Regions from separate parts of the Xylophilus sp. PBN-3R genome, predicted to be linked through region 2. Evidence: predicted binding sites of a transcription regulator. Region 2 holds the regulator's gene; the other holds the start of a gene.

Region 1 (4,415 bases), 1.3 Mb from region 2:
GCCTATCTGCAGCAACTGGAGATGGAGAGCAACGGCAAACGGGTCGACCATGACGGCGAGCTGCTGCCCTACGCCACCTCGCCCGTGGTCTGGGGCGAGCCCGGCACCAACGGCCAACATGCGTTCTTCCAGATGCTGCACCAGGGAACCGACGTGGTCCCGCTCGAGTTCATCGCCGTGCGCGACGCGTCCCACGAACTGCCGGGCCACCATCCCAAACTGCTGGCGAACGCACTGGCGCAAGCCCAGGCGCTGTTGCAAGGCAAACAGGACAACGGCGGCCACAGGAACTTCCCGGGCAACCGCCCCAGCACCTTCTTCGTGCTGGAAAAGCTCAACCCCGAAGCCCTGGGCGCGCTGATCGCGCTCTACGAACACCGCGTCTTCGTGAGCGGCGCCCTGTGGGGCATCAACAGCTTCGACCAGTGGGGCGTGGAACTTGGCAAGGTGCTGGCCAAGGAAATCGAGCCCCGCCTGACCAGCGGCGACACCACCGGCCTGGACCCATCCACAGCCGGCCTGCTGGCCAGACTGCGCCAGCCCAACTGATCGTCCCGGCGCAGGCTGGCGTCCAGCCCAAAAGTAAAAAACCCCCGCCGTCGAAAGACGCGGGGGTTTTTACTTGCCGGCTTCGTCACCGAACTGCATTCCTCCTGTGGAGTCGGACCACCCCCCTCGGGGGTGGCGAACCATACGGAGCGGCAGCGCAGTAAGAAGCTGGGGGGCTGAATTACATGCCCATGTCGCCCATGCCGCCCATGCCACCCATGCCGCCGCCAGGCATGCCGCCGGCGCCGGATTCGTCCTTCGGTGCTTCGGCGACCATGGCTTCGGTCGTCAGCAGCAACGAAGCGACGGATGCTGCGTTCTGCAGGGCAGTGCGCGTCACCTTGGTCGGGTCCAGGATACCCATTTCGATCATGTCGCCGTAGGTGTCGTTGGCGGCGTTGAAGCCGTAGTTGCCAGCGCCTTGCAGCACGGCATTGACCACCACGCTGGGCTCGCCGCCGGCGTTGTAGACGATTTCGCGCAGAGGAGCTTCGATGGCCTTCAGGATCAGCTTGATGCCGGCGTCCTGGTCAGCGTTGTCGCCCTTGATTTCGCCAGCAGCTTGCTTGGCGCGCAGCAGAGCCACGCCGCCGCCAGCGACGATGCCTTCTTCGACGGCAGCGCGGGTAGCGTGCAGGGCGTCTTCGACACGTGCCTTCTTTTCCTTCATTTCGACTTCGGTGGCAGCGCCGACCTTGATCACGGCAACACCGCCGGCCAGCTTGGCCACGCGTTCTTGCAGCTTTTCACGGTCGTAGTCGCTGGTCGCTTCTTCGATCTGGATGCGGATCTGCTTGACGCGGGCTTCGATATCACCGGCAACGCCGGCGCCGTCGATGATGGTGGTGTTTTCCTTGCCCACTTCGATGGTCTTGGCAGAGCCCAGGTCGGCCAGGGTCACCTTTTCCAGGGTCAGGCCGACTTCTTCGGCGATGACCTTGCCACCGGTCAGGATGGCGATGTCTTCCAGCATGGCCTTGCGACGGTCGCCAAAGCCCGGAGCCTTGACGGCCACGACCTTCAGGATGCCGCGAATGGTGTTGACCACCAGGGTAGCCAGGGCTTCGCCTTCGACTTCTTCGGCAATGATCAGCAGGGGACGGCCGGCCTTGGCGACTTGCTCCAGCACGGGCAACAGGTCACGGATGTTGCTGATCTTCTTGTCGAACAGCAGGACAAACGGGTTGTCCAGCAGCGCGGCTTGCTTTTCAGGGTTGTTGATGAAGTAGGGCGACAGGTAGCCGCGGTCGAACTGCATGCCTTCGACGACGTCGAGTTCGTTGTCCAGCGACTTGCCGTCTTCGACGGTGATCACGCCTTCCTTGCCGACCTTGTCCATCGCGTCAGCGATGATCTTGCCGATGGATTCGTCAGAGTTGGCCGAGATGGCGCCGACTTGAGCGATTTCCTTGGAGGTGGTGGTGGCCTTGGATGCGTTCTTCAGCTGGGCGACCAGGGCAGTGACTGCCTTGTCGATACCGCGCTTCAGGTCCATCGGGTTCAGGCCGGCGGCAACGTACTTGCTGCCTTCGCGCACGATGGCCTGGGCCAGCACGGTCGCGGTGGTGGTGCCGTCACCGGCGTTGTCGCTGGTCTTGGAGGCCACTTCCTTCACGAGCTGGGCGCCCATGTTCTGCAGCTTGTCCTTGAGTTCGATTTCCTTGGCGACGGACACACCGTCCTTGGTGACGGTGGGGGCGCCGAACGAGCGCTCCAGGACCACGTTGCGACCCTTGGGGCCCAGGGTGACCTTGACCGCGTTGGCCAGGATGTTCACGCCTTCGACCATACGGGCGCGGGCTTCACCGCCGAAGACTACGTCTTTTGCTGCCATGATTTTTAACTCCGAAATTCAGTAAATGAGGGATGGAATGAAACGAGTCGCGGGGAGGCCGATCAGCCTTCGACCACTGCGAACAGGTCTTCTTCCTTCATGACCAGCAGCTCGTCGCCGTTGACCTTGACGGTCTGGCCCGAGTACTTGCCGAACAGGACGCGGTCGCCGACCTTGACGCCAGGCGCCGAAACTTCGCCCTTGTCGTTCTTCTTGCCAGGGCCGACGGCCAGGACTTCACCTTGATCAGGCTTTTCAGCGGCGTTGTCAGGAATGATCAGACCGGAGGCGGTCTTGGTTTCTTGTTCGAGGCGCTTGACGATCACACGATCGTGCAGAGGGCGAAGGTTCTTCATGGCAACTCCTTGGAGGAAGCGAATCTGACGGACAAATGTTTTTTGCGCCTTGGCGCACCGCGTGGAAGCGGCTCTCGGCACGCCAGGTTGGTGTCGCAGCCTGTTTGGCATTGTTGGCACTCGTCCCCGGCGAGTGCTAATGATAGCGACGTTTTCTTGGGTTTCAAGAGGGCGATGGGCCCTAGGGCGGGTCGTCGGGTCGCCGCGTGGTGATGATGTCTGCCGTTGCTCTTCCCGCACGGCCAGCGTTGCATCCCGAAAAAACGAGCGCCGGCATGGGGGATCGCGCTGGTCGCGCCCACGGCGGTGGCGCCTTGCTACATTGCCGGGCATGTTCGTCGACGCCGATCCAGCAGGGCCCGTGAAGGGTCGTCTCCGCTCCTTTTTCTGGAGTGGCGAAGTCATCCGCAGCCGCAGCGTCGGCACCCGCGTTCTGCACTCCGCGCTGGACCTGCCGGTGTTGCCCCCCCGGCTCGTGGACGATTGCAGCCGAGAGATTTCAACCCGGCTGGCAATGGAGCCGGGCGATGTCAAGCCTCTGTCCCTGGCCCGTGCCCGCAGCCGCTGGCCCGATTACCGGCTGTGTGTCCGGACGCTTGCCCACTGGTTGCAGGCTTTCGGCCTGCAGGATCTCCTGGCCGATGCCGACCAGGCACTGATGGCTTGCCGCGGTGCGGCGCTCCACCACGATGGCGATCAATACGGCGGCGCTGCCTTCTGCAACCTGTTTGTCAGCGAGGACCGTGGACTGGATGTGCTGTTCCCGCTGGCCGAACTGCGTATTCCGCTGGTGCGGGGCACGGCCCTGGTATTCGACACCTGCCAGCCGCATGCGGTAGTGCCGCGAGGTCAGCATCGGTTCGATCCGGCGGAGTTCACGCCCGGACGTGACTGGGATCAGCTTTTCCTGACGTGGGAGCTTCCCATCGAGACAGCTCCCGTGGCGAAGGCATTCGGCATCGCCTTCGACATCGACCCGCTCGCCGCATCGGCGCTGGACAAGGAACAACTCCAGTTCGACGGTGCGCCGCTGGTCCTGTAGTTCAGGTCAGCCGGAACACGCCGATGCTATGCGCCGGTTGCTCGGCCTGGGGCCGCATCGCGGAGACCGCCAGCAGACTGGCCGGCCGGGCGTTCTCGGCCCTGTGCATCACGGTGCGGGCGGACAGGTCGTGGCTGCCCGTGTTTGCCCGAGCGATTTCGCCCGCGCATGCCGACTACAGGCGTTTCCCGGTCGGGTCCTTGTTCTCGGACAGGTTCTTGCCGTCGAGTCGGGCCGCATCGGGTGCATGAGCATGGTGGGCGTGAAATCGTTGATGCATAAATACTCGTCGCCGCCGTAGCGCATGGACTCGAGTGGGTCCATGACCTGCTGCCTGGCGGCTGCTTCGGTCAGCTTGGCCTCGGTACCCAGCTTGTGGAAATGCACCACCAGTGTGCGCACCGGCCAATGCGCTGGCGACCAATATGCCAGGCTGTTTGCCGGTGCGTAGAGGGTGCCGGCTGGACTGCAGTGCTCGGTGCGGCGACCCCCCAAACCCTCGTGTGCGGACCGCGACACGCCGAGTTTGCCGGCTTGCAGAGCCGCCTCAGGCCTTGACCGTTTCGGCGTTCTGTTTCATTGCCGAAGTAATGCCGGGGACGGTGCGCAGTACATGGGCGCGCATGCTGTTTTC
Region 2 (4,415 bases):
GGGAATGCACTGCGTCTTCGGCCTGCGCCAGGCTGCCCGCCAGCACATCGGCCAGGGCCTTGAATTCGGGGTCGATCCCGTCCTGTTCCTGCAGCAGGGCATGCGCCCGTGCCAGGCCGGTGGTGGCGCCGCCGACATCGCCTTCGAGTGCCTCCAGCGCGCGACCGGCGGCATCGATCAGCGCCTGTGCGTTCGAGCGCCGCGTATGTTCTGCATTGAGTTCGGGCCATTCCTGCGCGGTGGGGGCCAGCTTGTCGACCTCGCCGATCTGCCACGCCAGGCGCTCGCGTTCGCGCTGCAACGACTCTTGCGCCGAACGTGCCTCGTCCAGGGTGCGTTGTGCCGCCCGCCAGGCCGACCAACGCGCCGCCATCGGCGCAACATCGATACCGGCATAGGCGTCCAGCAGGCCGCGCACCGCTTCGGGCCGGGTCAGGCTCTGCCAGGCATGCTGGCCGTGAATGTCGACCAGCCGTTCGCCCAGTTCACGCAACTGGGCGGCGGTGGCGGCGCTGCCGTTGACCCAGGCCCGGCTCTTGCCCTGGATATCCACCGTGCGACGCAGCAGCAGGTTGTCTCCGACATCGAAGCCCGCATCTTCCAGCCAGCCGGTCAGCGCACCGGTGTCGTCGAATTCGACACTGATCTCGGCCCGCGCCGCGCCTTCACGCACCACACCCGCATCGGCACGGCTGCCGAGCGCCAGTTGCAGCGCGTCGATCAGGATCGACTTGCCGGCACCGGTTTCGCCGGTCAGTACGCTGAAACCCGCTGAGAGGTCCAGTTCGAGCGCCCGCACGATGACGAAATCGCGCAGGGCGATGCGTTTCAGAGCCACAGGTTCAGCCTCCCTCGTTCCAATGCAGTTTCTTGCGCAAGGTGTCGAAATAGTTCCATCCCTGCGGATGCAGGAAGAGTGCCTGGTGCCGGGACCTGCGCACCACCACCCGGTCCCCATGCAGCAGCGAAGCCAGCGACTGCATGTCGAAATTGGCGCTGGCGCCGCGGCCGGCGACCAGTTCGACCTCGATCTCGGCAGCGTCGGCCAGCACCAGCGGACGGTTGGACAGCATGTGGGGCGCGATCGGCACCAGCACCCAGCCCGGCAGCGACGGATGCAGCATGGGCCCGCCGGCCGACAGCGAATAAGCCGTCGAGCCGGTGGGCGACGCAATGATCAAGCCGTCGGCGCGCTGACTGGCAACAAAATAACCATCGACCTTCACCCGCAGTTCGACCATGCCGGAAGTGGCACCACGGTTGACCACCACGTCGTTCATGGCCGGCGCCTCGAACACCACCCGGCCTTCACGGATCACCTGCGCTTCCATCAGGCTGCGGCGGTCTTCGGTGTATTCGCCGGCCAGCATGGGGGCGAGCGCCTCGGCAAAGTGGTCCAGCGGAATGTCGGTGATGAAACCCAGCCGGCCCTGGTTGATGCCGATCAGCGGCGTGCCGTAGCGCGCCAGTTCGCGGCCGATGCCCAGCATGGTGCCGTCGCCGCCGACCACCAGCGCCAGGTCGCATTCGCGGCCAATGCCTGCGGCATCCAGCGCGGGATAGTCGAGCCCGCTGCCGGCGGCGGTGGCGGCTTCCATCGAGACCTTGCAGCCCTGGGATTCGAGAAAGGCGGCAATCTCGGCCATGGTCGCCCGGGAGGCATCGGCCACCGCTTCACCGATGGGCAAGAAGTATTTGCCGACCAGGGCAACGTGGCGAAAACGCTTATTCATCAGGAAATTACAACACGGCAGCCTCTAGAATCCGTCCATGCTAGACGACCGCGCCAAGCTGCTGCTGAAAGCCCTGGTGGAACGGTACATCGCCGATGGCCAGCCGGTGGGTTCGCGCACACTTTCGCGTGCCACCGGCATCGAACTTTCGCCGGCCACCGTACGCAACGTGATGGCCGACCTGGAAGACCTGGGCCTCATCGCCAGCCCCCATACATCCGCCGGCCGTATTCCCACCGCCCGGGGCTACCGCCTTTTCGTCGACACCATGCTGACCGCGCAACGTCCTGCGCTGGCCGAGCAGCCGGCGCTGCTGGCCGACCAGCCTCAGAAGGTCATCGCCAGCGCCGCACAGGTGCTGTCCAACCTGTCGCAGTTCGTCGGTGTGGTGATGGCGCCGCGCCGCAGTTCGGTGTTCCGGCACATCGAATTTTTGCGGCTGTCCGAACGCCGCATCCTGGTCATCATCGTGTCGCCCGAGGGCGACGTGCAGAACCGGGTCATCATCACCGAGACCGACATCGCCCAGCCGCAACTGATCGAGGCAGCCAACTTCCTCAACCAGAACTACGCCGGCCTGGCAATGGAACAGGTGCGTGAACGCATCAAGTCCGAAGTGCAGGCGCTGCGCGACGAAATCGCTGCGTTGATGCAGGCGGCGGTCGACGCCAGCTCCGACGCCATGCAGCAGGCCGACGAAGTCGTCATTTCCGGTGAACGCAACCTGCTGGCGGTCAGCGACTTTTCCAGCGACATGGGCCAGCTGCGCCGGGCCTTCGACCTGTTCGAGCAGAAGACCCAGTTGATGCGCCTGCTCGAGAACTCCAGCCAGGCCGAAGGCGTGCGCATCTATATCGGCGGCGAAAGCCGCATCGTGCCCATCGAGGAACTGTCGGTGGTCAGCGCACCCTATGAAGTCAACGGCCAGGTGGTCGGCACCCTGGGTGTGATCGGGCCGACCCGCATGGCCTACGACCGCATGATCCAGATCGTCGACATCACCTCCCGCCTGCTGAGCAACGCGCTCAGCCACCCCAAATAAACGTCAGGCCGACGGCTCGCCGCGCAGCAGGGGCGCGCTGTCGGCGGCGATCTGCTTGAGCAGTTCCCACACCGCCTGCATGCGCGGCAGACCCCGGTTTTCGGCCGGCATCGACATCCAGAAAGTGCGGGTGAACTCGGCCTGACCCGCAGCGTCGAACACCGGCCGCAGCCGCGGATCGGCCCCCGCCAGAAATGCCGGCAAGACCCCCAGTCCCGCGCCCGCCGCCACCGCCTGCCATTGCGCCACGATGCTGGTGCTGCGCAAGGCGAACCGGCGGGGTGGCCCCATCTCGCGCAGGTATTGCAGTTCGCGGCTGAACATCAGGTCGTCGATATAACCCACGAAGGGGTGCTGTTGCAGGTCTTCCGTCTGGCGGATCGGCGGGTGGCTCAGCAAATAGTCGCGTGACGCGTACAGCCGCAGGGTGTAGTCGCACAGCCGCACGGCGATCACTTCGCCGCGCGCCGGCCGTTCCAGCGCCACCACGATGTCGGCTTCGCGTCGGCCCAGGTTCACTGTGCGGGGCACCGCCAGCAGGTCGACCACGAGGCGTGGCTGCTGGGTCGAAAGCCCGGCCAGCCGGGGTGCCAGCACCGCCGCGCCGAAACCCTCGGTGGTGCCGATACGTACCGTGCCCGCCAGTTCGCCCGGAGGCCGATGGGCAGCCCGGTCGGCATCGATGGCGCGGCTGGCAGCCTCCATCGCTTCGGCATGCGGCAGCAGTTCGCGCCCTGCCTCGGTGGCGGTGAAACCTGTCGCGCTGCGCACGAACAATGGCCGGCCCAGCGACTTTTCCAGCGCCTGGATGCGCCGCGAAACCGTCGTGTCGTCGACCTCCAGACGACGCGCGGCGGCAGCCAGCGTGCCGGCGCGGGCGGTCTCCAGGAAAAAACGCAGGTTGTCCCAGTCCATGGCAAATCCGGTGAGTGGCGACCCCTGCAAATCTGCAAGAGCGGGCTGCTATTTTCCCTGTTGTGGCGACAAATTTGCAGGCATAGGATGGCTCGATTCAACAATGACTGGAGACAAGACATGTCCGCTCTGCCGGCCTCGCTGCCGCATGCCCAGGCCCCCACGGTCAAACTCCTGATCGATGGCAGGTTCGTCGACTCGGCCACCACGCAGTGGCGTGACGTGGTCAACCCGGCCACCCAGGAGGTGCTGGCGCAAGTACCTTTCGCCACCCCCGCGGAAGTCGATGCCGCCGTCGCCAGCGGTAAGCGGGCTTTTGTCACCTGGCGCAAGACACCCATCGGCGCGCGGGCCCGCATCTTCCTCAAATACCAGCAGCTGATTCGCGAGAACATGGCCGAACTGGCGGCGCTGCTGACCGCAGAACAGGGCAAGACCCTGGCCGATGCCGAAGGCGATGTGTTCCGCGGCCTCGAAGTGGTCGAACACGCCTCGGCCATCGGAAACCTGCAGCTGGGCGAACTGGCCAACAACGTGGCCAGCGGCGTGGATACCTTCACCCTGATGCAGCCGCTGGGCGTTTGCGCCGGCATCACGCCCTTCAACTTCCCCGCGATGATTCCGTTGTGGATGTTCCCCATGGCCATCGCCTGCGGCAACACCTTCGTGCTGAAGCCGTCCGAACAGGACCCGATGGTCACCATGCGCCTGGTGGAACTGGCACT

What was found. Region 2 encodes HrcA, which represses chaperone genes, less so after heat shock. Its sites were predicted from a motif close to TTAGCACTCNNNNNNNNNGAGTGCTAA; they were not measured.
Region 1: a site for HrcA is predicted at 2,853-2,879, ahead of AC3ANW_RS01495 (co-chaperone GroES). Genes of this name have one in related genera too.

The regions. Positions count from the first base shown of each region.
Region 1 covers NZ_CM173225.1:308,086-312,500, forward strand. Annotated here, with positions in the region: gene pgi (glucose-6-phosphate isomerase) at 1-549, shown strand, start outside; gene groL (chaperonin GroEL) at 731-2,383, opposite strand; gene AC3ANW_RS01495 (co-chaperone GroES) at 2,446-2,739, opposite strand; gene AC3ANW_RS01500 (hypothetical protein) at 3,101-3,781, shown strand; partial or broken gene AC3ANW_RS01505 (hypothetical protein) at 4,070-4,300, opposite strand; gene AC3ANW_RS01510 (GntR family transcriptional regulator) at 4,329-4,415, opposite strand, start outside.
Region 2 covers NZ_CM173225.1:3,907,958-3,912,372, reverse strand. Annotated here, with positions in the region: gene recN (DNA repair protein RecN) at 1-838, opposite strand, end outside; gene AC3ANW_RS18655 (NAD kinase) at 843-1,733, opposite strand; gene hrcA (heat-inducible transcriptional repressor HrcA) at 1,771-2,775, shown strand; gene AC3ANW_RS18645 (LysR family transcriptional regulator) at 2,779-3,690, opposite strand; gene AC3ANW_RS18640 (CoA-acylating methylmalonate-semialdehyde dehydrogenase) at 3,811-4,415, shown strand, end outside.